One region of the Phyllobacterium sp. 01N428 genome, then DNA from elsewhere that is predicted to be linked to it. Evidence: predicted binding sites of a transcription regulator. Region 1 holds the regulator's gene; each other region holds the start of a gene.
What was found. The regulator LexA, encoded in region 1, represses DNA repair genes until DNA is damaged. The targets are predictions, from matches to a motif close to TGTTCNNNNTGTGTTCNG.

Region 2: AC1DNI_RS11640 (ATP-dependent helicase) is a predicted target of LexA. The motif match lies at 1,279-1,296, and genes of this name have one in related genera.
Region 3: AC1DNI_RS19535 (putative DNA modification/repair radical SAM protein) is a predicted target of LexA. The motif match lies at 3,914-3,931, and genes of this name have one in related genera.

Annotation. Positions count from the first base shown of each region.
Region 1 is NZ_JBFTRH010000003.1:3,159-13,065, reverse strand. It holds gene AC1DNI_RS10105 (P-loop NTPase family protein) at 1-60, opposite strand, end outside; gene gltA (citrate synthase) at 169-1,461, opposite strand; gene gltX (glutamate--tRNA ligase) at 1,610-3,034, opposite strand; gene AC1DNI_RS10090 (ComEC/Rec2 family competence protein) at 3,292-4,542, shown strand; gene AC1DNI_RS10085 (ComEC/Rec2 family competence protein) at 4,473-5,594, shown strand; gene lexA (transcriptional repressor LexA) at 5,588-6,307, opposite strand; gene AC1DNI_RS10075 (TonB-dependent receptor) at 6,476-9,907, opposite strand, start outside.
Region 2 is NZ_JBFTRH010000003.1:326,562-336,468, forward strand. It holds gene AC1DNI_RS11635 (nitroreductase) at 551-1,216, shown strand; gene AC1DNI_RS11640 (ATP-dependent helicase) at 1,375-3,447, shown strand; gene AC1DNI_RS11645 (hypothetical protein) at 3,586-3,837, shown strand; gene AC1DNI_RS11650 (hypothetical protein) at 3,853-4,167, shown strand; gene AC1DNI_RS11655 (MerR family transcriptional regulator) at 4,310-4,867, opposite strand; gene AC1DNI_RS11660 (integration host factor subunit alpha) at 5,005-5,325, opposite strand; gene AC1DNI_RS11665 (beta-ketoacyl-ACP synthase III) at 5,449-6,420, opposite strand; gene plsX (phosphate acyltransferase PlsX) at 6,417-7,502, opposite strand; gene AC1DNI_RS11675 (YceD family protein) at 7,703-8,272, opposite strand; gene AC1DNI_RS11680 (ubiquinol-cytochrome C chaperone family protein) at 8,287-8,841, opposite strand; gene AC1DNI_RS11685 (outer membrane protein assembly factor BamE) at 8,967-9,494, shown strand; gene AC1DNI_RS11690 (sodium-translocating pyrophosphatase) at 9,576-9,907, opposite strand, start outside.
Region 3 is NZ_JBFTRH010000008.1:245,208-255,114, forward strand. It holds gene AC1DNI_RS19525 (SWIM zinc finger family protein) at 1-967, opposite strand, end outside; gene AC1DNI_RS19530 (UdgX family uracil-DNA binding protein) at 1,222-2,679, opposite strand; gene AC1DNI_RS19535 (putative DNA modification/repair radical SAM protein) at 2,679-3,911, opposite strand; gene AC1DNI_RS19540 (hypothetical protein) at 4,271-4,402, shown strand; gene AC1DNI_RS19545 (GAF domain-containing hybrid sensor histidine kinase/response regulator) at 4,419-6,719, opposite strand; gene AC1DNI_RS19550 (ATP-binding protein) at 6,858-8,906, opposite strand; gene AC1DNI_RS19555 (ATPase domain-containing protein) at 8,893-9,907, opposite strand, start outside.

The sequences.
Region 1 (9,907 bases):
TTGCTTCGCCACCGTTGATTTACCGGCACCGGAACAACCAACAACCAATACGCGCTTCATGCTGCGCACCTTTATTAATAGCTTTTGCAAAACACGAATGAAAAAATGTAGTTGGAGCAAAAAAGGGCGCCAAACGGCGCCCCTTTATTCATTACGGCTGCAGGCAGCTTACTTGCGATTCTCGACGCTGACATAGTCGCGCTGTGTCGCACCGGTGTATAGCTGGCGCGGACGACCGATCTTCTGGTGCGGGTCCTCGATCATCTCCTTCCACTGGGCGATCCAGCCAACCGTACGTGCCACGGCGAAAAGCACGGTGAACATGGTGGTGGGGAAGCCGAGAGCCTTCAATGTAATACCCGAATAGAAGTCGACATTCGGATAAAGCTTCTTTTCGATGAAATATTCATCTGTTAGCGCGATTTTCTCGAGCTCCATGGCAACGTCGAGCAGCGGATCGTCCTTGATGCCGAGTTCGCCAAGGACTTCCTTGGTGGTCTGCTGCATGATCTTCGCGCGCGGATCGTAGTTCTTGTAGACCCGGTGGCCAAATCCCATAAGGCGGAACGGATCGTTCTTGTCCTTGGCGCGGGCGATAAACTCCGGAATGCGGTCGACCGAGCCGATTTCGCCGAGCATGTTGAGTGCGGCTTCGTTGGCGCCGCCATGGGCAGGACCCCACAGGCAGGCGATGCCTGCTGCGATACACGCAAACGGGTTTGCGCCGGAAGAGCCTGCGAGGCGCACGGTTGACGTCGACGCGTTTTGCTCATGATCCGCATGAAGAATGAAGATCCGGTCCATCGCGCGTGCAAGCACTGGATTTGGCACATAGTCTTCACAGGGCACGGCAAAGCACATGTGCAGGAAGTTGGTCGCGAAATCGAGGTTGTTGCGCGGATAAACGAATGGCTGGCCGATGTGGTACTTGTAGGCCATGGCAGCGAGGGTCGGGATCTTGGCGATCATGCGGATCGAGGCGACCATGCGCTGATGCGGATCGGAAATATCGGTCGAGTCGTGGTAGAACGCGGACAGCGCGCCGACGCAGCCGACCATGACCGCCATGGGATGCGCGTCGCGGCGGAAACCACTGAAGAAACGCGACATCTGCTCGTGCACCATCGTGTGATGCGTTACGCGGTAATCGAAATCGGCCTTCTGGCTCTTCGTCGGCAGTTCGCCGTAGAGCAGCAGATAGCAGGCTTCGAGAAAATCGCCATGCTCGGCCAGTTGCTCGATAGGATAGCCGCGGTGCAGCAGGATGCCTTCATCGCCGTCGATATAGGTTATCTGCGACTCGCAGGACGCCGTGGACGTGAAACCGGGATCATAGGTAAACGCGCCCGTGTTCTTGTAGAGTGTCCCAATGTCCACGACATCCGGTCCAATGGTCCCCTTGCGCACGGGCATTGAGAACTGGTGACCATTTAGATCGATGTTGACGTTGTTTTCAGACATTGCCGTTCCTTTCTTGCTTCAGCTTGCGCTGATCCAGCGCAAAAGCACTTGCCTCAAGCGAGGCCGTAGATCGTGAATTCCTCAGGCACGACACCGTACTCAAACGGCGCGATGTTGCAATGCAAAATTCGCCTGAAGGACGCACTTCTCATCCTTTTACCTGGTCCTTGATCCGGCCGAGGGATTCGTCCCTTCCCAGCACCTCAAGTACGTCAAAAACACCCGGAGACGTTGCTCTTCCTGTCAATGCGGCACGCAGCGGCTGTGCCACTTTGCCGAGTTTGAGCCCGGTTTTTTCGGCATAGACCCGCACTGCGGCATCGAGCGCGGACGCCGTCCAGTCATCGACCGCAGCAAGCTCGGGCAACACGCCGGCCAGCACGCCCAAACCTTCGTCATTCAGCAGTGCCGCTGCCTTGTCGTCGAGCGTCAGCGGACGATCAACGAAAAGATATTTCGCGCTGTCGGCAAGTTCGACAAGCGTCTTTGCGCGCTCCTTGAGGCCGGGCATGGCCGCCACGAGTTGCTGCCTCGTCGTATCGTTGAGCCGGGCGAGAATTGCTTCGCCGCCCTCGATCTCGGGCAGGATAGCGATCATGGCATCGACCAACGCGGCATCGTCCGTGATGCGCATATAATGGCCGTTAATTGCCTCGAGCTTCTGGAAATCGAAGCGGGAGGCACCGCGATTAATGTCTGATATCTCGAACCACTCGATCATCTGTGCGTCCGACATGATCTCGTCGTCGCCGTGGCTCCAGCCCAGGCGGACGAGATAATTGCGCAGTGCGGCGGGCAGGTAGCCCATTGCGCGATACGCCTCAACCCCGAGCGCACCGTGGCGTTTCGAAAGCTTGGCGCCATCCGCGCCGTGAATGAGTGGAATATGGCCCATAACCGGTACATCCCAACCCATGGCGTTATAAATAACGGTCTGACGCGCTGCGTTGGTCAGGTGGTCGTCACCGCGAATGATATGCGTAACGCCCATGTCGTGGTCGTCAACGACCACTGCATGCATATAGGTAGGCGTACCATCTGAGCGCAAGATGATGAAATCGTCGAGATCCTTGTTAGGGAAACGTACGTCCCCCTGCACCTGATCGTGCACGACAGTTTCGCCTTCCTGCGGCGCCTTGACCCGAATGACCGGCTTGATGCCCTCAGGTGCTTCCTTGGGATCGCGGTCGCGCCAGCGTCCGTCATAACGCGGCGGCCGGCCTTCGGCGCGGGCTTTCTCGCGCATTTCTTCAAGTTCGGCCGGCGATGCGTAGCAATAATAGGCTTTGCCCTTGGTAACGAGATCCTCGGCGACCTCGCGGTGGCGACCGGCGCGGGCGTATTGGGACACTGCCTCGCCATCCCAATCGAGGCCGAGCCACGTCAAACCGTCGAGGATGGCGGTTACCGCCGCCTCCGACGAACGTTCGCGATCCGTATCCTCGATCCGCAGCAGCATCTTGCCACCCGTATGCTTTGCATAGAGCCAGTTGAACAGTGCCGTGCGGGCACCGCCAATGTGGAGGTAGCCGGTAGGGGATGGGGCAAAACGTGTAACGACAGGGGACGACATGGGAGCTCCAGGGACGCGTCGCACTATCAGACGAACGTCCAATCGAATTGATCTGGCGTTCATGTAGCATAGCACCGCTGAGGTGCAAGGGTATTGGTGCTTGGGGGCAAATGGAGGAGCCGCAGACCAGATCAAAAATCGATGAGCGGCTATTCTTTTTCAGTGCTCACGACACTGAGAACGCCGTTGTGACCTATCCAGGCACAGCAACGGGCGTTCTGGGCCGAGGGACCGAACTCTCTGCGGGTAGGCGACCCATGGCGATTGCCATGGCGGCGACGAGGCGCGCCTTCATCAAAGCGCCGACGCTTTTTAGCCAGGAGATCGAGTGCGGCACGCTGTTTTTGTTTCTCCCGGTGTGTTGCGGCATCGGCGCCATCATCTATTTCGGCGTATCTGCGGAGCCGAGACTGAGCGCCATTTTGTTCGGGCTGACCCTGCTTGTCGGGCTGATGCAGCTCGCACACGCCCGTCCGAGGACCAGACTGGCGCTCGCCTTTGCGGTTGCCGTTGTCGCGGGAATGGTCGCCGGCAAGCTCGAAACCATGCGTGCGGATACGAGGATGCTGGGGTCGGAGATTACCACCCGTTTGACCGGGCGCGTCGTGACCATGGCCCGAGACGCAAGAGGCGGGTGGCGCGTCACCCTCGATATTGTTGCAACCGAGCGGCCGACGCTCCGCTATTCGCCGCAACGGGTTGTCGTGTCGGCGCGATCAGTGCCTGCTGGAACGAAGATCGGAGCGGGACTGCAGGGCCTCGTCCACCTGCGGCCGCAGCGAGGTCCGGTACGGCCCGGCAATTACGATTTTGCATTCAATAATTACTATAAGGGCATAGGCGCCAACGGTTTTTTCCTCGGAAAACCTCAACTCGCCGCAGTGCCGGCCGATGAGGCGCTTGCGTCTCAAGCCTGGCAGACGGTGGCCAATATCCGCCAACAACTTACCCAGCGCGTGCTTTCCCGTATCAAGGGGGAGCCGGGCGATATTGCGGCTTCGCTGATTACCGGCCAGCGCGACGGCATTAGCGAGGCGACGAACGATGCAATGCGACTGAGCGGCCTTTCGCATATTCTTTCGATTTCCGGTTTTCACATGGCGCTGGTCGCCGGTATCATCGTCGGCTCGCTTCGCGCCAGCATGGCCCTCTTTCCCGGATTTGCCGCCCGCTATCCGATGAAAAAACTGGCGGCATTCGTCGCCCTTGCCGGTTCCGGCTTCTATCTTCTACTGTCCGGCGCCGATGTCGCGGCGCAGCGCAGTTTCGTGATGCTGGCGGTGATGCTCATTGCCATGATGGCCGATCGCGCGGCAATCTCCATGCGCAATCTCGCCATCGGCGCTTTGATAACGATAGCGCTGCTGCCGCATGAAATTCTGGGGCCGAGTTTCCAGATGTCATATTCGGCGACAGGCGCGCTCATCGCATATTACGGATGGAGATCGCGCCGGAAGGACAGGTCAACCGGACGAAAGGCGAGGGACTTCTTCTGCGTTTGCCGATGATGGCGGCAAGCCATGTCGGCGCCATCGCCATGACGTCGTTGGTTGCCGGGACGGCGAGCTCGATCTTCGCCGCCTACCATTTCAACAACACAGCGCCGCTCGGGCTTGTGGGCAACGCGCTGGCGCTGCCCGTTGTCTCGATCTTTGTGATGCCGTTTGCGGTGCTTGCTGTTCTTGCGATGCCATTTGATCTCGATTGGCTGCCGTTTGCGGTCATGGAACACGGCATCGAATGGGTCATTGCGATCGCGAAGATCGTCAGCGCGCATTCGCCAAGCGGCAGTTTGGGATCAATGCCGCAAACGAGCCTGCTTTTGATGACCGCGGGACTGGTCCTGCTTATGTTGCTGACAACACGGCTGCGGCTCGTCGGATTCGCGGTGATGGCCCTAGCGATAGTACCGCTCCTCTCGGCACGTCCGCCGGATATAGTGATTGCCGAAGAGGGCAGGCTTGTCGCCTTGAGCGCCCCCGACGACGCGCTGACGGTGAACCGCGGCACGGCAAGCCGTTTCACCCTCGATAACTGGCAGCAGGGGTACGGCGCAAATCAAGTGCTCACGCCGGCAAAGAATGGTGCACCGCCGACCGACGGGCAGTTTGAGTGCGTGGACGGCGTTTGCCTAGCGAGGGAAACCGGCGGCCTGATTGTCGCCTATACGGATGATGCGACCAAAAAATCAACGGCTTGTGCCGAGGGCGATATCGTTGTCCTTGCCTTCACCGGTCCCGCTGCAACCTGCGACCCGGGGGAACTTCTTGTAATTACGGCGCAGGAGTTGGCGTTACGCGGTTCCGCAGAAATAAGGCTCGGCGATAGCAAGGTCGATTCACCCGCCGGCCTTGATGCGGCTACAATTACTTTAAAACAACTGCAGGCACGCCTCCAGTCTGCGAAAACCACCTACGCCGTAAGCTCTCCGGAGCGCCCATGGAATGCCTATCGGGTCTTTTCCCGCACCGCCCGTAATCTTGCGGAGCAAAAACCGCAACGGCGTGCTGCAAAGACCAAGCCACCGGCAGACGATCAGGAAAATCCGATACGTCAGTAACGGCGGATCAAACCGACCAGCTTGCCCTGCACGCGCACCCGATCCGGCCCGAATATGCGTGTCTCATAGGCCGGATTGGCGGCCTCGAGGGCAATCGACGCTCCCTTGCGCCGAAAGCGCTTCAAGGTTGCCTCTTCGTCATCGACCAGCGCTACCACGATTTCACCGGGATTGGCCGTGTCGCCGCGCCGGATGACGACCGTATCGCCGTCGAAGATGCCCGCCTCGATCATGGAATCGCCCTTGACCTCCAGCGCGTAGTGCTCGCCGCTGCCGATCATGTCCGGCGGCAGGCCGATCATATGGGTCTGGTTCTGGATGGCGGATATCGGCACACCAGCCGCGATCCGGCCCATGACGGGTATGTTGATGATCGTCGGCGCACCCTCATCATCCGAAGCGCGCGGCTGCGGGCGGGGCGGGGCCACGTTGCGGCCGAGGCTTCCCTCGATCACACTTGGCGAAAATTTCTTTTGCGCATTGAGGCCAGGCGCAATCGAATCCGGCAAGCGCAGAACTTCCAGCGCCCGCGCGCGGTTAGCAAGCCGGCGAATGAATCCACGTTCCTCGAGCGCCGTTATCAGCCGATGTATGCCTGATTTGGACGCAAGGTCCAATGCATCCTTCATCTCGTCAAAGGATGGAGGGATGCCGGTTTCCTTCAGGCGCTCATGGATGAAGAGCAGAAGTTCGTGTTGTTTACGCGTGAGCATCGGCGATCCTTCGAAACGGAATCGGAAAAACAAAACCAGAACAAACACTATCTGTTCCAGTTGTGTTCCACAAGTATTAATATGTCGTGTAGAAGGAGTGCGCCGATATCGAAAATCGCGGAAATGACCCCGCGCCGGTACCACAGCGACGCAAATAATGACGATGTGTCAGTACTTGCCGACGAGGTTGAAGAAAACACCACGGTCGTTGAGCGTCAGATCGCGCAGATCGTCCGAGAAATTGCCGAAATTGTAGCCGACGCCGACCTTGAAGTTATCGCCGACGTGGCGATAGACGGCGGTGAGCACACCAAGGTCCGTCGTATCCGCTTCGGCCATGTACATGACGCGCCCTTCAAGCAAGGCGTCCCATTTCTTGACGATGTGAAAATCGGTTCGAACAATGCCGAGATGCGCCGACGAAGTCTGCCAATCGGAGAATGCGTCGAGATCGTCCTGAAGCCGCTCGCGCACTTCGCCGTAGCGGAAGCCATATTTCGCGCCGACGGACAGCCAGGGAACGAGATCGTAGGTGAAATCGGCGGAAAGAATGTTGCTGCGCTGTGCTGGCCCGTATTCGTCGCCAGTTACCGCGCTGACCTGATCCTCGCCCGGAAGATCGTAAAGCCAGGTGTATTTGAAAAGGGCGTTCAGCCGGTCATTCGTGATCGGACGATAGGCATATCCAAGCGAGGCTTCGACATAGTCGCCATCCCTGAACGAACCATCACCGTTCGAGTCTGAGAGAACTGAATCGATATTGACGAGCAGCCGCCAGTTGTCGTTCGTTTTCCAGCTGAAGCCCGTTGCGAAGAGGTAGGTGTTGAGATCGCGGGTATCATCGTCGGAATCTTCGAAACGAGTCTCACCGCGAATGCGCGCGGCAATGCGATCCTCATCCTTGTAGCCGACCGACAGGGAGATCGCCTTGCGGTCGAAATCGGAACGTTCGAGATTTGTGGAGGGATCGATCGTATCGTCTTCGACTGTGCCGATCTCGAGCCCGCCATCGACCGTCCATTTGGCATCGGGCGTATAGACGACACCGTAGGTTTGGGCGAGCGAATTGCGCCTGCCGAAAAGGTCGTAATTGTTTTCAGCATAGGTCGACCAATAATCGTCAAGCTTGCGCCGCGCACCGATGACGATCGCGCCATAATCAGTCCCATCAAGATCGTAGCTACGGTCAAGGTCGAAGGCGCGATCCGGGTCGAGGCGGTAGCCGAGATAGTAACTATCCTCCGCTGTCGGCTCATAGGTGACGGCGGCGAGGGCGCCCAGCCCGGTCGCGCCATAGGAGACTTCGCCGCTCAGCCCGATCTTTTCGGTGATCTGATATTCGGCGCCGACGCCCAGACGGTCGCCGCGTTCGATGTCGCCGGATCGCGACAAAGTTCCCTGGCCGAAACCGTAATAGGTATGGTCGGCATCGGGTGCATATTCCAGACGAGCGCCGGCATCGAGCCGCGACCCGTCATAGCCGGACTTGTTCGAAGCGGTTGCCAGCGGATTGCTGAGTTCGAGATAGGTGACGCCGAACGAGGCCTTCCAGTATTCGTTCAGCTGCTTGCTGATCGCGGCAGCGCCCTTGCGCTTCGACCTGCCGCCGACGGCCTGATCGTAGAAATCATCGGTCGCTTCACCTTCCTTGAAATCGTCATAGGTGAGGTCGAGGCTCAGATCTTTCTTGATATCGATATCTGCCGAAAGTCCCCAGATCCGCTGATCCGCAGCGACCTGTTCCGAAAGGGTGGAAAAGCCCGCATCCTTTTCCTGGAAATATCCGCCGAGCGTGCCCTTGATACCACTCTTGCTGATATCCTCCAGGTCGAGCTGTGCCCGTGTGCGCCACGCCGTCGCCAGACGGCCCCGCGTGCCCGTCGTCTGCACGTCGCTCAAGGTCAACCCGCCATCGGTGGAGCGGGACGTGCCGAAGCCCGGTCCATCGGACCGCGATATTTCGCCTTCGATGAAGGTCGTATCGGAATGGCGGACCTTGATGTCGGCGCCATAGGCCTTCTGGTTGGCGAGGCCCGTATTTTCGTTCATGCCGGTGACGCCGACCCGGACCTTGTCGTCCAACCACTGCTGCGCCCGTCCGCCATAGGCATAGCCGTCAAGGTCGCCAGCGATGGGCGTGTATTCGTATTGGGAAACGAGATAGACCTTGTTGCCGCCAAGCGCGCCTTCGCGCACCGGGCCCGTCGTCCCGGTCGAAGAGGAAAGCGGCCGCTTCAGGATCAGCATGCCCTGCAGGTAATCGAACGAATAGTCTTCGCCGTAGCGCAAGGTGCGCCGCTCTATGATCTGTCCGGTTGTCGAATCGCGGACTTCCACCGTCACGGTTTCGGAGCCGATCGTTATGTCCTGCCGGCGCATGAAATAGGCGGATCCGCCGGTCCCGAGGAATTCGTCGCGTTGCGGCAGCGTATCCGGTTGCGCGGCATAGATCGTCACCTCGGTGTTGCGCTCGCCGAACGGCGTCGTCTTCTCCGAGCGATAGGCCGAGCTCGCGCCGTAGAGTGCACGGTCCGAGCGCATGAACTCCGTACCCTGGATGATCGCCTTATAGCTCCCCCACAGGACCTGGCTGTCGCCGCGCTCGAGCCGCACGTAGAATTTGCCCTTGGTGGGAGCGTCGTCGATCGCCGTGGAATCGTCACCATAGATCGGGTAATAGTCGTTCGGGTCGAGCCGCCGCAGCAATTGCCGCGGATCCTTGGCATCGAGTCCGCGGAACATATGATCGAGACTGTCTTCTCCTGTGTCGGCCGAGGCGGTCAGCAGATATTTGCCCTTGATCTTGCCTTTCACGTAAAAGGCGAGGCGACCCTTCGTATAAATGTCGTCATATTCGCCCGGCCGCACGGTCTCAATATGATTGCTGCCGCTATTCTTGCCGATGGTGAGGTCAGCCAGCGCCACATAGAACCAGTCATTATTGGGGATGTTGATCTGGCGGCGAAAGTCGAGGGCGCTGCCCTTCGCGCCGACGACAGTCACGTCCACATCATGATCGCCGGGCGGCAAAATGCGCTGCATGACGAAGGAACGTTCGCGATCGACGGGAATCGTATCGTCGAGCGCCTGCACCCTGTAGCCTTCCGGAACGTTGCGGCCGTAGACGGTGACAGCACCGCCACGAACCGGGATGTCGCGTGATCCGGTATTATCCTCGGTCATGCCCGGCGCGACCGCATTCTCCTCTTCCCGTGGCAGGTCGCGATCCATGCGGCGAAGCGGGCGCGGCAACGTCTCGTCATAGCGGTTGTCGGCATCATAGACCCGCAGCACGTATTTGAAGCGCTGGTCGTCATTCTCGGTTGCCGGCATGGTCCAGCCGGCTTCGCCGTTGACCGGAATCGCAATGACTGCGACCGGCTTGTCCGTGAGCTGCTCGTCATCCTCGAAGACGCGAATTTCGGAACGCTGGATGAAGGCAGGGTAGTTGCTGGTCGCAAGGAAGCGGATCGGCTCGCCCGTCCGATATGCTGTGCGCACCGGCGACGTCGAAACATTGAGTACCGGGCGCGCGTCCAGCCCATCGAACTTGACCTGGATATCGACCGCGTTGAGCCCTTGTTTTGGCGTGGCTCTGTC
Region 2 (9,907 bases), 320 kb from region 1:
AGGTCCCGCGACGCTCCAATGGGACGCCGTGCATGATCGGTACCCTCCTCCACCAAGAATTCCTCGGCATCAGGTTGTGTGGATCGTCGTGAGCCGACAAAATCCGATCTCCGAATCACTTTGCCCCAAGACCCCAACAGCCATGCAGCCACCCCGAAAGCGGTATCGCCCTAAACCGGACAAGCGCGATCAAGCGACCAGGATCTCCGATTTTGTTTCCAGCCTTAAATCAGCCAATCCGAAGCTGACTTCACGGGACATAGCATCCCTCCTGGATATTTCGCCCTTTCATCCTCCATCCGCGGACAATTGGTCTTCAACCGCAGTGATGAAAATAATTCGGCAACTTGAGCTGGGCCAGGCTGATAGCGCCGGCATAGGAACATAGAAGCCCCTGATGTTGGCGATGCTCGATAGGACCAAGGGCCTGTGGCAATGCCCTCACACGCATGAGGTCGCTAAACGTTTGATTTAGGCCTCCCAGACCACGGTGTGATTACAACCTCCATTGCAAAAAAAGTAAAAAACGCATCGCGGTATGGAGGCCATCATGGATGTGTATGAGGCAGTTGCAAGCCGACGGGCGGTGCGCGGATTCAAAGACGAGCCTGTGTCGAGGGAATTGCTCGAGCGCGTGCTGTCCGCCGCGGCCTGGGCTCCGTCCGGATCGAATATCCAGCCGTGGAATACCTATGTAATGACCGGCGCGCCGTTGGCTGAACTCAAGACCGACGCCGTCGAGCGCGTGGCCCACGGCGACCCTTGGGATGAGCGACAGTACGAGATGTACCCGCCCGTGTTAAAGTCCCCCTACGCGGAGCGCCGGTCCGCCTTCGGCAAGGAGCGTTACAGCGCGCTCGGCATTGCGCGCGAGGACTGGGAGGCGCGCCAGCGGGCAGCCATTGCCAACTGGAACTGCTTCGGTGCGCCAGCCGCGCTGTTCTGCTATATCGACCGCGATCTGGGCCTGCCCCAATGGGCTGACGTCGGCATGTATCTGCAGACCGTGATGTTATTGCTCCGCGCCGAGGGCCTGCACAGTTGCACGCAGATGGCGTGGTCGCAGGTCCGCGAGTCGGTGGCCGAGGCCCTGTCACCTCCGGACGGTCTCATCCTCTTCTGCGGCATGTCGATCGGGTACGAAGACCCTACGGTGAATTATCCCCGTACAGGCCGCGCGCCACTCGCCGAGACGGTCACGTTCGTCGGCGATTAGCCACTTCGGCTCTATCGACCTTTCGCCGGTCGAAATTCTCGCGACTACACGCCGAACGCGAAAGTTCTTCATTTGTTCGCAAGCCAAGCTGGAGTAGTCTTGCGCAACGACTCACCGCTGCCGCTACGCAGCCGACCGGCTTGCCGCAATGAGGGACTATGGGCGCTGCCTATCTGGAAAAACTTAACCCCGAACAGCGGCTTGCCGTCGAATATGGAACGGAGTTGCTTCCATCGACCATTGGCGGGCCGTTGCTTGTCATTGCCGGCGCCGGATCCGGTAAAACCAACACGCTTGCCCACCGCGTGGCGCATCTCATCGTCAAGGGCACCGATCCACGTCGCATTCTTCTGATGACCTTCTCACGCCGGGCTGCCTCGGAAATGGCGCGGCGGGTGGAGCGCATCTGTACGCAGGTATTGGGCGCAAACGCCGCAATCATGACCGACGCGCTCGCATGGGCGGGCACGTTTCATGGCATTGGCGCGCGCCTGCTGCGCGATTATGCCGAACAGATCGGCCTCAATCCCGACTTTACGATCCACGACCGTGAAGACAGCGCCGATCTCATGAACCTTGTTCGCCACGAACTCGGTTTCTCCAAGACGGAAAGCCGCTTTCCGACCAAGGGAACATGCCTTGCCATCTATTCGCGCGTCGTCAACTCGGAAGTGCCGCTCGCTGAGGTGCTGCAGGCATTCTTTCCCTGGGTGGCCGGGTGGGAGAAACAGCTGCGCGAGCTCTTTGCCGCCTATGTCGAAGCCAAGCAGCTGCAGAACGTACTCGATTATGACGACCTGCTGCTCTACTGGGCGCAAACCGTCGGCGATCCGATGCTCGCCGACGATATGGGCTGCCGCTGGGATCACGTTCTCGTCGATGAATACCAGGACACCAACCGGCTGCAGGCCTCGATTCTTCTGGCCTTGCGGCCGGCCGGCGTCGGTTTGACGGTCGTTGGCGATGATGCGCAATCGATCTATTCATTTCGCGCAGCGACCGTACGCAACATCCTTGATTTTCCTGCCACCTTCACACCGCAGGCGAGCATCGTCACCCTTGACCGTAACTATCGCTCGACCCGGCCGATCCTTGCCGCAGCCAACGGCGTGATCGATCTGGCGCGAGAACGCTTTACCAAGAACCTCTGGAGCGAGCGCGAATCGGCGGAGCGGCCGCGCATGGTGAGCGTCAAGGATGAGGCAGACCAGGCCCGCTACATCGTCGAACAGGTACTCGAAAATCGCGAGACGGGAACGTTGCTGAAACAGCAGGCCGTGCTTTTCAGGACGTCGCACCACAGCGGCCCATTGGAAGTCGAACTGACGCGACGCAACATTCCTTTCGTCAAGTTCGGCGGCCTCAAGTTCCTCGACAGCGCCCATGTGAAGGATATGCTTGCCTTGTTGCGCTTTGCGCAAAACCCACGCGACCGCGTTGCGGGCTTTCGGCTGATGCAGATCATCCCAGGCGTCGGCCCGACCGCGGCGCGCCGCGTTCTCGATGAAATGGCCGAGCAGTCCAACCCGCTTGGCGCGCTCGCGCAGATCGCCGCGCCTCCCCGGGCGGGCAATGACTGGTCAGCTTTCGTCGATGCGCTGAACGATTTGAAGCGCGGAACGACAGGCTGGCCTGCCGAGCTCGAGCGAGCGCGCGCCTGGTACGAACCGCATCTCGACCGCATTCACGAGGATGCCGAAGTACGCAAGACGGATCTGCTGCAACTCGAACAGATCGCCGCGGGCTATGCGTCTCGCGAGCGTTTCCTCACCGAACTCACCCTCGATCCACCGGATGCGACGAGTGACCAATCGGGCGTTCCGCTGCTTGACGAGGACTACCTTATCCTGTCGACGATCCATTCCGCCAAGGGACAGGAATGGAAATCCGTGTTTATCCTCAATGCTGTCGATGGCTGCATTCCGTCCGACCTCGGCGCCGGAACGACGGCCGAACTCGAGGAAGAGCGCCGCCTGCTCTATGTGGCGATGACGCGTGCCAAGGATAGCCTCCACCTCGTCCTGCCGCAGCGTTTCTTCACACACGGCCAGAATTCACTCGGCGATCGTCACGTCTACGCGTCGCGCACGCGCTTCATCCCGGCAACTTTGCTGCAGTATTTCGAGAATCGGCCGTGGCCGGTGCACAACCGGGATCAGGAGGCGCGCGCCAAGGATGTTCGCAGCCAACGCGTCGATGTCGCCGCAAAAATGCGGGCAATGTGGCGGTAGGTTTCCGTCCTCGACCCCGGGTTGATGCGCGGTAAAACCCAGGGATGAAAGAGCAAACGACCGGCACGCAGGCAATTAGCGCGGAACATTCGCGAGGCGCGGTCGTTATAGCTGTGTCAGTAATAGGAGCTCCCAAAAATGGCAATGTTTTCAAAGAATGCGGACGATATTCAAGGTGATGTAGAGGCGCAGATCGCTGCCCTGCGCAAGGAAATTTCCAAGATCTCCGCAAGTCTTCCCGATTTGAGCAGTGAACGATTTGATGAAGTAAAGCGCATTGCGACGAAGCAAGCGAAACATGCAGCCGCCACAGCGCGCGAAAATCCCGTGGCTACCATCGCAATCCTGGCTGGCGCAGCGGTGCTGGTCGGCCTGCTCGCTCGGCGATAGAAGGACCGAAGCGCCATGGATGAAACAACCATTGAGAATGAGGCGGACAAGGTTCGCCTCAAGGCCGAAATTGCCGAGTTGAAGCGCGATCTTGCCGCCATCACCAAGACCTTGGCTGACAAGGGCGTGGAGCTGCTCGACGATTTTAGCGACGACGATGATGACGACGAGACATCGACGCTCGACGATCTGCGGGAGCGCGGCCGCCGTGCTGCTATCGGCCTCGGGCATAAGGCGCGGCAGATCGCCGATACGCCGACCCAGAACTCGGTTTCAACGCTGATGATCATCGCCGGACTTGGCGTCATTATCGGCATGCTGGCGCGTTAAAAATTATTGCTGGTTCTTCGGAACCAATCCGCCAGATAGGCATTTTATAGGTGCTGGTTCCCAACCAGCAAGGCCGCACCCCACGGCCCAACCCCCAAGTCCCAGCTTTCATTCCGATGAAAGCTGGGCTTTTTTTGTGGGCTTATCGAACCTGATCGAGCAGACGTTTGCATTCCAAGAGGTCGAACAGGGTCTCCTGCAGAAGCGTGCGGTTGTCCTTGGACAGGCGCTTGCCATCGGCCGCAACAGGCCCTTCTTCCTCGCCCTTGATCAGGCCGAAGAGCCGGCGCCCGTGGGCCGCAGGTTTCGGCGTTCCCATGACCGCGGCTTCCTCGGCAGCATCGACCCGATCCTGTTCGGCTGCAAGCGCTTCCTCCTGGCGGGCATTGGCCTGCTTTTGCTGGCTTATCGCTTCCGCTGCCGCCGTATCGCCGCTGCCAAGCGCAATGATGAACTGCGTTCCGTTTTCACGTAGAAGACGCTGCACGCCCTTGATCGTATAGCCCTGATCGTAAAGGAGATGGCGGATGCCCTTGAGGAGGTCCACATCGAGCGGACGGTAATAGCGCCTGCCCCCACCGCGTTTCATCGGCTTTATGTGCGTGAACCGCGTTTCCCAGAAGCGCAGGACATGCTGGGGCAGATCGAGATCTTCCGCGACTTCGCTGATGGTTCTGAATGCGTCGGGGCTTTTGTCCATGTTTTCACCCTTTCAGGAGAAAATCTGATTCGACCTCCATTTTCAGCGATTTGCAATGCATAATTCAAGCGGAACGCGAGACTACCTCACAGCAATCTCGCGTAAAAGGACGCTTAAAGTTGCGGAATCGCCCGAATTCAGGCTGATTTCTTTTTGCGTGTCTGGTGGGAGCGGAGAATCCGCTGCTTGAGCACGTTGGATGCCTTGAACGTCATTACCCTGCGCGGCAGGATCGGGACTTCTTCCCCGGTCTTCGGATTGCGCCCGATGCGTTCATTCTTGTCCCTTACCTGGAACGTGGCGAACGACGACAATTTAACTGTCTCGCCACGAACAATTGCGTCACATACCTCATCGAGGATTGTTTCGACGAGTGAAGCTGACTCCGTTCGCGAAAGTCCTACCTTGCGGTAGACCGCCTCGGCCAGATCAGCACGCGTAATGGTCTTACCCCCCATACGATCTCAAAGCTCTCGTTTGTTGCAAATCTACCAGGTGATAGCGGAAGTTATAGGATGAAAACCGATCGGGCAAGCAGCTTGGAAGAGTTCGTCGGCCAATCCACGGACCCGGTCGTCCTGCTACCAGCGTAGCAGAACTGCACCCCACGTAAAGCCCCCGCCCATGGCCTCGAGCAGCACGAGATCGCCTTGCTTGATACGCCCGTCCGCAACAGCCGTCGCGAGTGCTAAGGGTACTGAAGCGGCTGATGTATTTCCGTGCCGGTCAACGGTGATGACAACCTTTTCTTCGGCCAGATGCAGCTTCTTTGCGGAGGCGTCGATGATGCGTTTGTTGGCCTGGTGCGGCACGAACCAGTCGATGTCCTCGGCAGTAATTCCGGCCTCGGAAAACGAGGCTTCGATCACGTCCGTGATCATGCCGACCGCATGCTTGAAGACCTCCCTGCCCTCCATCCGCAGGTGGCCGACAGTCTGTGTCGTCGACGGTCCGCCATCGACATAAAGCTTGTCCTTGTGCGAGCCGTCGGAGCGCAAATTGGCGGTCAGCACGCCGCGATCGGAGGTAAGCCCACGGCCTTCATTGGCCTCGAGGATGATGGCACCGGCGCCGTCACCGAACAGCACACAGGTCGTGCGGTCATTCCAGTCGAGGATGCGCGAGAATGTCTCGGAGCCGATCACCAAAACGCGCTTTGCCATGCCGCCGCGAATATAAAGGTCGGCTGTTGCAACCGCGTAGACGAATCCGGAGCAGACCGCCTGCATGTCGAATGCAAAACCGTGCGTCATGCCGAGCCGGGCCTGGATATTGACCGCCGTAGCCGGAAACGTATTGTCGGGAGTCGAAGTTGCGAGAATGATGAGGTCGATGTCTGCCGGCGTCATGCCCGCATTGTCGAGAGCGGCGCGCGCTGCCGCCTCGCCCAGCGATGCGGTGGTTTCACCCTCACCCGCAATGTAACGCTGCCTGATGCCGGTGCGCTGGACGATCCATTCGTCCGAAGTTTCGACAATGCCTTCGAGATCAGAATTCTTTACCAGGCGCGCCGGCGTGGCCGCCCCTATACCTTTAACAACGGAACGGATCATTTACTTCCCTGTTCTATTTCAACCTCGGCGTCGCTTTCGGTTTCATCCTTGAAAGCCACACCGACCGGGCTCTTATGGAAATGGGTAAGATCCGCCGCGATCTTGTCCAAAAGCTTGTTGTGGGCCATGTCATAGCCGACGTCGATCGCTGAAGCAAAGCCGAGAGCGTCGGTACCGCCATGGCTCTTGATGACGACGCCGTTGAGGCCAAGGAAGACGCCGCCATTGGTCTTGCGCGGGTCCATCTTCTCCCGCATGCGATCAAAAGCGCTTTTGGCAAAGAGGTAGCCGATTTTCGCCATCAGCGTGCGGTTCATCGCATCGCGCAAATACTGGGTGTACTGCTTGGCCGTGCCTTCAGCCGCTTTCAGGGCTATGTTACCGGCGAACCCTTCGGTCACGACGACATCGACCGTACCCTTGCCGATGTCGTTGCCTTCGACAAAACCGTAATATTCGAGCGTGGGCAAAGGTATCTCGCGCAGGATCCGCGCAGCATCCTTGACGTCGTCTTGTCCCTTGATCTCTTCAACGCCTACGTTGAGCAGGCCGATCGTCGGACGCTTGATTTCAAAGAGCGAACGGGCCATGGCCGCGCCCATGACCGCATAATCGACAAGCTGCTGGGCGTCGGCGCCAATCGTTGCACCAATGTCGAGAACAATGCTCTCGCCCTTCAGGGTCGGCCAGATACCGGCAATCGCCGGACGCTCGACATTCGCCATTGTACGCAGGCAAAATTTCGACATCGCCATCAGGGCGCCGGTATTGCCGGCCGAAACGCAAACATCCGCCTCGCCGGTCTTCACCGCCTCGATCGATCGCCACATCGAGGATTTCCAACGCCCGTTGCGTAAGGCCTGGCTCGGCTTTTCATCCATGCGTACGGCAACGTCGCAATGATGCAGGGTCGATGCATTGGACAATGCCTGGTGGCGGGCAAGGATCGGAGCCACCTCCGCCTCACGCCCAAAGACCACGAACCTGATGTCAGGATGGCGCTCCAGCGCCGTTGCCATGCCGGGGATGACGACCTCTGGACCGAAATCACCGCCCATGGCGTCAATGGAAATTCTGATCACTCTCGATTGTCCTGTCTGGTTCAGTGCCTGTGCATGGCGTTCTTTGAAAAGACTCGGGGAAAATAGACATTTTGCGTAGGCGCACAACTGATTTCTGCCCAATCATAGGCGCGCTCGACCCAATAAGCTTGAATACTCGTCCCAATCCTTGGTCTTGTCTCAACTCCCTGACACCATCTACCCGCAGGATGAGATAGCGATCAAGTCTTCTGTTTCCAATCCTTGAGAGCCGCAAACGGGTTGGCTGGCTTTACGTCTTCCTCATCATCCGATCCGACGTCAACAACGAAGGGCGGCGCAGCCTCCACGCCCTCCTTGCGCGGATACGGATCGACAGCCAATTCGAAGAATTCTTCAGCGATTGCCCCAACGTCGAGCTTATCGCCGGAAAATGTCTCAGGTATGTCAGGGCCGTCCGCACTGATGATCAGTTCGCCATTCTCATCGAGCGGAAGACGTGCGAGTCGCGAATTCTCCGGTACGAAGAGCGTGTCGATGTCCGTATCGATTCTGGTTTCGATCGGCTCCAGTGTCACGACGCAAGCCTGGACGATTTCCGCATGGACCTTCCCGCGAACGCGGATCCCGTCCTTCTTCCACGGTACCACCTGCAGGTCCGCCTTGAAGGATTTAACATCTTCCAACTCGTGAAAATCGCGCATGGCGTCACGCTCTTTTTTATCCGCCTCGATTTTGACGTTGAGGCCTTTCTGCGGAAGCCGCTGCACTGAGACCGGATAACTTAGGGTTCCATCCGAGTTTCTCGACATCGCATTTCCTCCTATCAAAGCGGCGTATCGTCGGTGCTGGCATCAGGAAACGTAACCCTTCCGGCCACGATATCATCATCCGATTGCCCATCGAGGTGGCGTACCGTGCGTTCGACATAGGCGGCTAGCGCGGGCGCGCCTGCCCAACCCTCACTGTCCGGACGCACATTGCGGGCGAGCGCCGCGATGAGCGCCGGATGGTCATTCGTTTCCAATGCGCGATCATACGACTCGATGCGCCCATAGAACATGCGCGCAAGTTTCTTCATTCGCTTCGGCACGCCGGAATCACCGATGCCCAATTCGCGCAGCGAATGGTCGACATCGCGGAAGAACTCGTCGGTAACCTCCTGGCCAACGGGCTTCAGCGCGGGGCCCCTGTCCTTGATGCGGCGCATGAACAGGAAAACATGCAGAGACAACATCTCGTAGCGTCCGAGCGGAGTATCCGGCACTTCAAGGTCAGAATAAAAATACGGCTGCCGCGCCGCTGCCACGATCGCATCGTAGAGGGCAATTGTAATCGCCTCATTTGCTTTTGCCTTGCGGCTAAATAGACTGAGAATCATAGAGTTGTGCCTTGACTTGAGTCTTCCTCGCAGCACTTTTGCCGTGTTGCATCGGAGTTCAAGGTGGTTTACCGAGTTTCTGCGGGCAGCGAAAGACTTGCGCCCAGATTCAAATGGAGATGTCGTTGCTGCAGCGGATTTTCAAGACCGAGCGTACGCGTGAGTGCGTTCTCGTTGGAACACTTATTTTGGCTGCCGGGGTGTCCGGCTGCAACACTGCCGCCCTCAAGCTCGCACCGACAGAGACCTTGACGCAGGGCTATGTTCTCGACGAGAAGGCGCTCGAATTCGTGCCGGTTGGCTCAAGCCGCGAACAGGTCATCCTGTCACTTGGTAGCCCCTCGACCACCGCGACCTTCGACAATGAAGTCTTCTATTATATTTCACAGAAGCGTCAGCGTTCAGTTGCCTTCATGATGCCTCGCGTGACTGACCGGCGCATCCTTGCGGTCTATTTCGACAAGGATGGCAAGGTTTCCAGTATCTCCAATTATGGTCTGCAGGACGGCAAAGTTTTCGACTTCATCTCGCGCACGACCCCGACTGGCGGCAAGGACCTCTCCTTCCTCGGGCAGATGCTGCAGGGTGTCAGCAAGACTCCAAGCGCGCTGCCGAGCGCCGGCCGCACGCCAACCGGCGGCGCCCCGGACTGATCCGGCGACCGCGCTTTTGCGAGGCACAAATGAAAAACCCGCGAAGCAACTTCGCGGGTTTTTCGTTTTCGCTGGCAGGTGTCAGTGAGCCAGCACGGCCAAGAGCAGCAAGGCCACGATGTTGGTGATCTTGATCGCCGGATTGACGGCGGGACCCGCCGTATCCTTGTATGGATCGCCAACGGTATCGCCGGTTACGGACGCTTTATGTGCCTCCGAGCCCTTCATATGGCGGGTGCCGTCCTTGCCGACAAAGCCGTCCTCAAACGACTTCTTGGCGTTATCCCAGGCACCGCCACCCGAGGTCATCGATATCGCAACGAAGATGCCATTGATGATGACGCCGAGCAGCGAGGCACCCAGCGCCGCAAAGGCGGAAGCCTTGGAACCCGATATCAGCAGCACGCCGAAGT
Region 3 (9,907 bases), on a different contig from region 1:
ACACACCTGCCCCAACCGGGACGTATTCGATGAGAACGGCGGGCCGGTCGCTGCCCAGGAGCCAGGTTTCGATACGCCGCAGCTTGTCAGGCTGGGTCTCGCTGCGGGTAGCCCAGACGCGCCAGGTATCCGATATGCGGAGCGCCTCCTCGTCATCGAGCAATGCGGCACGCGTGATATTCCAACCAACCATCTGGCGGACGTCCTGACGCAGCGGATCGGCGAGGTCGGCCTGACGGCGATAGGCGGCGGCCAGAAGATGCAGCATGGCAAGTTCGGTGATTGCCGCAGTGGGACGGGCCGGTGCGGGAAGCACAAAAAGGCGCGTCGGCAGGGTATCCACACGCAGCGCCAGGCCGGGCGCCTTGGCATCAAACAGGCGTTGTGCCATCACCCGGCATGCGGCCGAAGCTTTGGCCGGAAAGGCGGCAAGACCGCCATCCAGTTGATCGCCAAGCCAGATATCCAGCTCATCGAGGCCATTGGCGATGGAAGCCTCACGCTCGATCCGGCTTCGCTCGCGGGCAGCGGCGGCGCGGGCATCCGTTTTTGGATCCGCCTGGGCCGCGGCATCGTCAATCGCCTCGATCGAGACACGAGATTTATCAGCAGCGTCCGTGGCGGGCCCGGCAGAAGGGCCACGGCGGCGCGATACCCATTCGGCTGCCCACTCGGGAGCCGCTGCGGTCGCAAATTCTGCCTCGCCTTCAGCGCGTAGCCACATGAGCGCGAGGCCGTGCTTGCAAGGAAACTTTCGGCTTGGACAACTACATTTATACCCGGCGTCGATTTCCGAGACGACGGTCCGGTAAGGCGTGGAGCCCGACCCCTGGCACTCGCCCCAAACCAGGCCAAAGCCGTCCTGGGCGAGCGCCGGCCAATTTGAGCGGTTAAGGAGTTTCTTCGCAGCGGCAAGCGATGCTTGATCCGGCGCAAGCGCTTCGAGCCTTGCCAGGGTCAGGCTCAATGAACCCTCCGGCACCGTTGCATCTGCCTGGAGCTATTCGTTTTCGCGCTGCTTTCCGAAGTTTCAGTCCGATCTAACATAGGCTTTGATTACATATTCTTGCGTAAAATTCGTCTAATACAAGCTAATAGTCGCAATCTTACGTTACGTCCCCTCCCCTAGTAAAGCAGCCCGAAGTTGTCTTTGGATGTGTTCGGGCGGAACGCTTGAGCGAGTTGCTATCAGCTCGACCGGATCACGTATTCCGCCAATTCCTAGGCGCCTTGCGCCTCAGCCACGAGACGCAGGTCGGCGTGAAACCTCTTGATTTCCAACTGCTGGTGATCGAGGTCCGGCAGGCGCAGCAGGTAGGAGGGATGAACCGTCGCAAGAAGCGATCGTGTACCATCGAGCGGCATCAGGACGCCTCGAACATCGGTCAAGCGTCCTTGCCGTCCGGTCAGCGAACCCAATGCGGTCGCCCCTAGAGCAACCACGAGTTGCGGCTTCACAAGATCGATCTCCTGCCGCAGCCACCATTTGCAAGCCTCGATCTCGCCGGCATTGGGCTTTTGATGAATGCGTCGCTTGCCTCGCGGCACATATTTGAAATGCTTGACGGCGTTGGTAACGTAGACGTTTCTGCGATCGATGCCGACTTCCGCCAATGCATTGTCGAATACTTTGCCAGCCGGACCGACAAAGGGGCGTCCCGCCAAATCCTCCTGATCGCCCGGCTGTTCCCCGACAAACATTATCCTCGCATCGGCCGGGCCTTCGCCGAATACGGTTTGCGTGGCGTTGCAGTGAAGCGGGCAGCGGGTACACCGCCGCGCTTCTGATCCAAGCTCCTCGAGCGAGCCCGGGACAGGGGTTTCGTGGTCCCCGGAAATTCGAAGCGTCGTCGCTTCCTGCAAGCGATCGTGGAAAAGCGGTGGCATGGTGGGCTGCCGCTGCCGCATTTCCATTACGCTTCGTTCGGCGTTCCCCACGAGCTCAGGTATCAAAACTGCCTCGGGAAGATTCTTCCAGTACTTTTTCGGCATTTCCGCCCGCATTGCCTTTAGCTTCAAACGTGCCGGATTGAAGATGCTCGCGTAATAGGTACGCCAGAGATCGTCAGTTGTATCGGAGGCAGTCGACTTTCCCGCAGGCTCGCGTGACGTGACAAGATTTTGGCCGTCCCACATCATCGACCCCCGGGGTGTGGCGATGATCCAATCCATATCCGTGAAACGCCGCTGAAAAAACGGCGCCACACGCTCCACGATAAAGTGATCGGGTTCAAACCACGCCACGAACTGTCTTCGTGCGCGGGCCTCCTGGTGGACGACCTCCTTGAAGCGCACAAACGCCTTCATCTTGTGACTGTCACGCCGCACCGATTTTTCCAGTTTCAGCGCTGCCGCCACGTCCTCGTCAGAAGCCACGTTCAACAGGCCCTTGTCACTCTGCATCCGCGACAGGATACGGTACAACAGGCCAAACCGTGCGGGGCTGCTATGGCAGATAATGGTTTCGGCGAGGGCGATGAATCTTTCAGTTGCAGTGACGGCATGGGACCCGTTCGCCGCTTCGCTCGCGTCGGGGATCGAAAGGCCGAGCATGTCTGATGCCCCTGCGGCATCGCTCCACATGACGTCGTTGGGTTCAATGCCGTGCGACAGCAGGCGCCGCGCGGCATCGCGCCATTCGATGAAATTTCCCCTGCCCTCCAGAATGACGCTTCGCATCAGAGCAGTGCGAGTTGTTCGGGTTTTCTTTGGAACATGTGGTTGAGGTCGGCGCTGTCAATCAGCCGGTGCGGCGACCAGCCGTCAGCGACAATGAACGCCTTGACCTTTTTCAACGACACGCCAAGCCGTTGCAGATCTTCGAGGCGTAGGCGGCGATGCCGCCGCCCCGAAAGGATCGCCTTGACCGTCTTCGTTCCAAGCCCGGGAATGCGCAGCAGGATTTCGCGCGCCGACCGGTTGATATCCACGGGAAATCGCTCACGATGCGCAAGAGCCCAGGCGAGCTTTGGGTCCATGTCCAGATCCAGCATTCCGTCCGGCCGCGCCGATGTGATTTCCTCGATGTCGAAACCATAGAATCGATACAGCCAATCTGCCTGATAGAGCCTGTGCTCGCGTTCGAGCGGCGGCCGGATCAGCGGCAGGTTCTTCGACGCGTCCGGTATGGGACTGAACGCGGAATAATATACCCGGCGCAGCTGGTATCCACCGTAAAGGTGCGAGCTGGCGCGCAGGATCGTCGCATCGCTAGCCCCATCTGCGCCAACGATCATCTGCGTGCTCTGCCCTGCAGGAACGAAACGCTTCCGCCGCTTTGTCTGCAGCGTCGGCTCGTTTGCCGCCTCGATTTTTAGCCGCAGATCGGCCATTGATTTTCGTATTTCGCCCGGCCGCTTGTCCGGTGCAAAACGGGCAATACCCGAATCCGTAGGCAACTCGATGTTGATCGAAAGGCGATCGGCATAAAGCCCGGCCTCCTCGATCAAATGCGGCGAAGCGTCGGGTATCGTCTTCAAATGAATATAGCCGCGAAAGCCGTGGGTCGTGCGCAGTTCGCGGGCAACGCGGACCATTTGTTCCATCGTGTTGTCCGATGAGCGGATTATGCCCGATGAAAGGAACAGGCCTTCGATATAATTGCGCCGGTAGAATTCGAGCGTGAGCCAGACAACTTCCTCTACCGTAAAGCGGGCCCGCTCCACATTGCTCGAAGATCGGTTGATGCAGTAGGCGCAGTCGAAAATGCAGAAGTTCGTGAGGAGAATTTTGAGGAGCGATATACAGCGCCCATCCGGTGCGTAAGCGTGGCATATGCCTGCGCCCTCGGTCGATCCCAATCCGCCCGATCTGGACGAGTCGCGCTTCACTGTTCCGCTGGAGGCACATGAAGCGTCATACTTTGCTGCATCCGACAAGATTGCCAACCGGTGTTTCAAGCTCTTCTTCATAATGTTCATGATATGTTCTTGGTGCGACCAGGTCAAGACCTCCCTAGATCGCAAGGACTGCGCCAATCGGAAGCCAACAACCGAAATAACGCGCAACCATGGAACGTTAGGAAAGCGGTTCTCCGCCGACCTGCCTTGTTTATCCAGCCAACTTGAATTTTGCGCCGGCGGTTTTTGTGGATCAGGGCAAGTGCCGGCGCGCTTTGCTTAAGCCTTGTCGATTTTATGTTGCGGTTGAAACTTAGCGTTTGACGCCGCCTGCCAATGGTTCTCTAACTGGGGACAGCGCTGGGTCTTCTGACGGCATGCCAGCGCTTGCGAGCGTTCAATGCTCCCGCCATCACGAGCAGGAGAGCGATATGGCCAAAGGTCAACAACGTAGCAACAAGGAAGTTCGAAAACCCAAACAGGCGAAGGCGCAGGAAGTGAAAGCGGCGCCTGCGGCCTTTAGCACGACGGCGAAGCGCCTGGAGAATCCGAAAGGGCGCTGACGAAAGGCTAATTCGACTATCCCCTCTCGCGGCGCAGCGCGAGAATATGCCGGATCTTGCGGGCGAGTGCCTCACGCTGATAGGGCTTGGAGAGAAGTTCCACGCCCGGGTCGAGCCGCCCGCCATGGACGATGGCATTTTCCGTATAGCCAGATGTGAAGAGCACTGCGATCTGCGGCAGGCGCTGGCGGGCCTGGCGCGCAAGCTCGGGGCTTCCCAGCGGTCCAGGCATGACGACATCGGTAAAGAGCACGTCGATCGGAACACCGCTCTCGATGATCGATAGCGCGCTCGCCGCGTCCTTGGCCTTGAGCACGCGATAACCGAGATCGCCCAGCATTTCGACGACGGTCGCCCTTACCTCCTCGTCGTCCTCGGCAACGAGGATCGTCTCCGTGCCGCCGATCGTCGGGCCAAGATCGGTCTCGATCAACTCGTCTTCGTTCTGCTGCGCGCGCGGCAGATAGAGTTTTACCGTCGTGCCCTGGCCAACTTCCGAATAGATCTTGACGTGACCGCCTGACTGCCTGACGAAACCATAGACCATGGAGAGGCCAAGCCCAGTGCCGCGACCGACCGATTTCGTCGAGAAGAACGGTTCGAACGCCTGGGCGAGGACGGCGGGCGTCATGCCTGTCCCCGTATCCGTAACCGCCAGCATCACGAACTGACCGGCTTCCGCCTCCGGATTACGCCGCACATAGGCATCGTCGAGCGAAGCATTGCCGACCTCGATCGTCAGCTTGCCGCCATCGGGCATGGCATCCCTCGCGTTGATTGCGAGGTTGAGCAGCGCGTTCTCGATCTGCGCCGGGTCAATCAGGGTATTCCATAGCCCGCCGGAGCGAACGATCTCAATCTCGATCGATTCACCGATGGTCCGTCGCATCATGTCGCCCATACCGGCGATGAAACGGCCGATATTGACGACCTTGGGTTCGAGTGCCTGCCTGCGTCCGAACGCAAGAAGCTGGCTCGCCAGCTTCGATCCGCGGCTTACCCCCGCCAGGGCGTTTTCGATCCGCCGTTCGCCCCGCGCATTGCCGGCCATGTCCTTGGCCAGGAGTTGGAGATTGCCCGATATGATCTGCAGGAGATTGTTGAAATCGTGGGCAACGCCGCCGGTGAGCTGGCCCAATGCTTCCATCTTTTGCGACTGGCGCAGTTGTTCTTCCGTTTTCGAGCGCTCGGCGATTTCGTCGAGAACCCGCTGTTCCAGCGTGGCGTTAAGCCGTTGCAGCGCCTCTTCCGCGTTGCGCCGGACGGTGAGTTCGCGATCGGCCGCCTGAAACAGCCTGGCGTTGTCGATGGCTGTCGCCGCCTGTCCAGCTACGCCGACGAGGAGCGTTTCATGATCAGGCTGGAACTTGCCAGGTTCGTTATGTCCGAAGAACAACCCGCCGAGTACCTCGCCGGTGCGCGAAGTCACGGGTACCGCGAGATAGCTTCGAACCGGCAGATGACCCTTTGGCATGCCCTTGTGAGGAGCATTTCGGCCATAGCGCGGATCTGCGATAATATCGTGCGAGAGGACGACGCCCTCGCCCTTGAACGTCGGCTCGAATACCGCCGTATTGCGCGGCATTGGAAATTTCGAAAAGGCATCCTTGTCGACGCCGGAGAGCGCGTAGAGCATGTAGCTCTCGCCCTCCTTGTTGAGAACATTGTAAAAGAATGCGCCAAACTGCGCGCCCGTCAGCTCGACGCCTGCGTCAGTCACCATCTGCACCACTTTGCCGAGGTCAAGCTCGGCGGCAATATTGGCGCCGGTACGATTCAATATCTGAAGCAGGCGCGTTTCATTGCGAAGGGCTTCTTCGGCTTTGATCTTCGCAGTCGTCTCAACAACGATCGCCATGACGCCGCAGGGCACACCGTCCTCGTTGATCAGCGGCGAATAGTCCAGATTCATCCAGACCCGTTCGGGCTTGCCGCTGCGATGAAGGACGAGCTCCTGATCCAGATAGGCGAGCGTTTTTCCCTCCAGCCCGACCTTCATGACATTGTCGTTGAAATCGGCGACCTCCGGCCAGCCTTTTCTCACCTCGCTGCCAAGCAGCTGTGGGTGTCGTCCGCCGGCAAAGAGCGAGTAGGCGTCGTTATAGATCATAATGCCGAGTTCGCCCCATAGCGTCACGATCGGAACTGGTGAATGAAGAATGAGCGAGATCGTCGACTTCAGACTTTGCGGCCAGGCGTCAATTGGGCCGAGCGGCGTCAAGGTCCAGTCATAGGCTGCGATCAGCCGGGCAAGTTCGCCGTCGACGCGCAGGAATGTGTGATCGTTGACAAGTGACACTCCTTCTTCAGCGCGCATATTGGCTCCCACAGCTCCAGGCGTTGATCAATTGCATGGCTAAGGACGTTAAATCTTTGCAACTCCCCTGCAAAACGCACTAACGCAGAGGTGTGAAAGGTTGTTCCCCGCGCTCTCATGCCGATCCCTCCTGCCGCCTCATTTCGCGAGCGCCTTGGCGATCTGTGATGCAAGTTCCGCTTGCGTATACGGTTTGCCAAGCCGCGGCAGATCAATTCCCGAACCGGGCGGCAGGTCCGCATAGCCGGTTGCAACAAGGATCGGCAGCTGCGGATTTAGCGACAATGCGCTTTCCGCAAGTTCAGCACCGGTCATGTGCGGCATGGAGTAGTCTGTGATCAAAAGGTCGATTTCCTTGCCACTTTCGAGGAATTTCAGCGCATCGGCGCCGGAATTCGCCTCGTAGACCTCGTGGCCGAGGTCCTCAAGCATGTCCACGGTGCTCATGGCGATCAGAGCGTCGTCATCGACAACCAGTATGCGCGCCCTGACGCCGCTGCCGGCGGTGCTGGCCTCTTCACTGACAGGTTCTGCTTGCTTCACGGCACCGGTAACCGGTAGCCAAAGTTCTGCGGTGGTCCCTTTACCGAGCCGACTTGTCATACGGAGCGCGCCCTTGAGTTGGAGAGCAAGGCCGTGAATCATGGAAAGGCCCAGTCCTGTTCCCTTGCCGAGTTCCTTGGTTGAAAAAAACGGGTCAATCGCGCGCTTCAGCGTTTCCGGCGCCATGCCCAGACCAGTATCGCTGACGCCCAGAATGATATAGTCGCCGGCACCGAGGTCATCGGTTGTCGCAGCGATGTCGGCACGCCTGAGGCTGACGACGACGGCGCCGCCATCCGACATCGCGTCGCGTGAGTTGACCACGAGGTTGAGCAGCGCAAGCTCGATCTGGTTGGCATCGGCGAGCACCGGCGGCAGGGCATCGGGAACGTCGTAGCTGATGTGAACTCCGTTCCCGACGGATTTCGCGAGGAGGTCGTGCATGCCGCCGACAAGCGCCACCAAATCGGTGGGTTCGAGCTGCAGGTCCTGACGGCGCGCGAAGGCAAGCAGACGCTGCGTCAGGGCGGCGCCTCGTTGCGCCCCTTGCAAAGCGCCGTCGACAAGCCGCGCCGCCTTTGAATTGTCGGCAACCGACTTGCGCAACAGGTCGAGATTGCCCAGCACCGCCATCAGCAGATTGTTGAAATCGTGCGCAACGCCGCCGGTCAACTGGCCGATCGCTTCCATCTTTTGCGCTTGCCGCAACTGGTCTTCGGCGACCTCGCGCTGGCGGATTTCGTCAAGCAGCGTGCGGTGAGCTTGTTCGAGTTCACGCGTTCGCTTGAAAACCCGATCCTCGAGAGTCTCGTTCAGCTGGACAAGTTCGGCCTCGGCAATTTTTCTATTGGTGATATCGGAACATACCCCGACCAGTCGCTCGGGCTGGCCGAGCCTGTCGGAAACGACGCGTGCCCTTGCGTCGGCCCAGTGGGCGCTGCCGTCCGGCCACACCGTTCGGTGTTCGACCTGGAAATCGCGTCCGGTGCCTTTCGTCGTCGCAATGGCCGTGAGGACACGTTGCCTGTCGTCAGGATCGATGCTCGCAATGAGATCGTCATAAGTCAGTGCCTGATCGCCGCTTCGACCGAAGATGCCCCTGAACACATCGGATGTGATCAGTCCGTTGTTGGTAAAATCGAGTTCCCACGTGCCGAGATTGCCGGCGAGAAGCGCCGTTTGCAGGCGCTCTTCGCCCTCGCGAAGTTCTTCGAGGCGGCTGAGGGCCTCATATTGCCGCCCGCGCGCCTTGAGCGCCGTCTTGGCGACACTGACAAAGGTGGTGGCATGAAACGGACGCTCGAGAAACGTCACGTTGCCGAGAACCTCGGACAAGCGCGCGGCCGCTGGATTGCGCTCAGGACCGCCGCCGCGATGCGTCACGATTATGAACGGCAGATCCGACCAACTCGGCTGAACTTCAACCCATGCCGCGAGCGGCTTCAGGTCGGCGTTCCTTATGGCTTCCTCGGTAATCACCACAAAGCTGGCGCTCTCGCCAAGTAGGGAGGTCAGCACGTCGAGGCTCGGACAAACCTCTGACGCAATTGACGCTTCCGCGAGAATGGCCGCAGCAACAGCCGCGTCGCGGCCCATCGGAGCGTGTATAAGCGCCCGAGTGACATGATCGTTAAGAATTTTCATCCACTACGCCCAACGCCAGCAGCGGTTCGGCCTTGCCGACGAATGTGGGAACGCCGCGCAAAACACCTTGGAATTCATCAAGAGGCTGGCCGAGAGAAAGGCCATTTTTCGTTATCCGGAATTCGCGGATGGTATCCTCATGATTTCCAGTGCGTTTCTTTATGACAGAGACCGCTCGCCGCACCTTGCCGCGCGCCTCAAAATAGCGAAGCAGCACTACCGTATCAGCAAGGTACGTAACGTCGACGGGCGCCTTCATGTCGCCGACAAGCCCGTGCTGCGCCACCGTGAGAATGGTGGTCGTACCCTGGCGGTTCAGATATTGCAGCAATTCGTGCATGTGCAGGACCAGGGCGTTTTCCTCGGGCATCGATGCCTGATAGCCGTTGAGGCTGTCGATGATCACGGTCCTTAGGTTGGCGCTATCGACGCGCTCCCTCACCCTATGTGCAAATTCACCCGGCGAAAGTTCCGCTGCGTCCACCTGCTCGATGTGAAGGTAGCCTTCGTCGCGCATTTTTTCGAGGTCTATGCCAATGGCGCGGGTGCGATCGAAGAGAAGGCCCAACTCTTCATCAAAGACGAAGATTGCCGCTTTCTCGCCGCGCCGGATCGCAGAAACCACGAATTGCAGCCCAAAGGTGGTCTTGCCCGTTCCGGCAGGACCGAGAACGAGGCAACTCGATCCCCGCTCGAGCCCGCCGCCGAGAAGATCGTCTAACTCTCCGATGCCGCTCGAGAGGCGGTCGCGTGTAAACTGTTTGCGATGTTCGAGAGCGACGAGGCGCGGAAAGGCGACGACGCCTCCCGTTTGAATGATGAAATCGTGATAGCCACCGCGAAACGCCTGACCGCGATATTTGACAATGCGCAGACGCCGGCGCTCGGAACCATAGTTCGGTGCCAATTCTTCAAGCTTGATGACGCCGTGGACGACGCTGTGCACCGTCTTGTCGAGCACGTCAGAGGTCAGATCATCGAGCAGCAGGACCGTTGCGTTA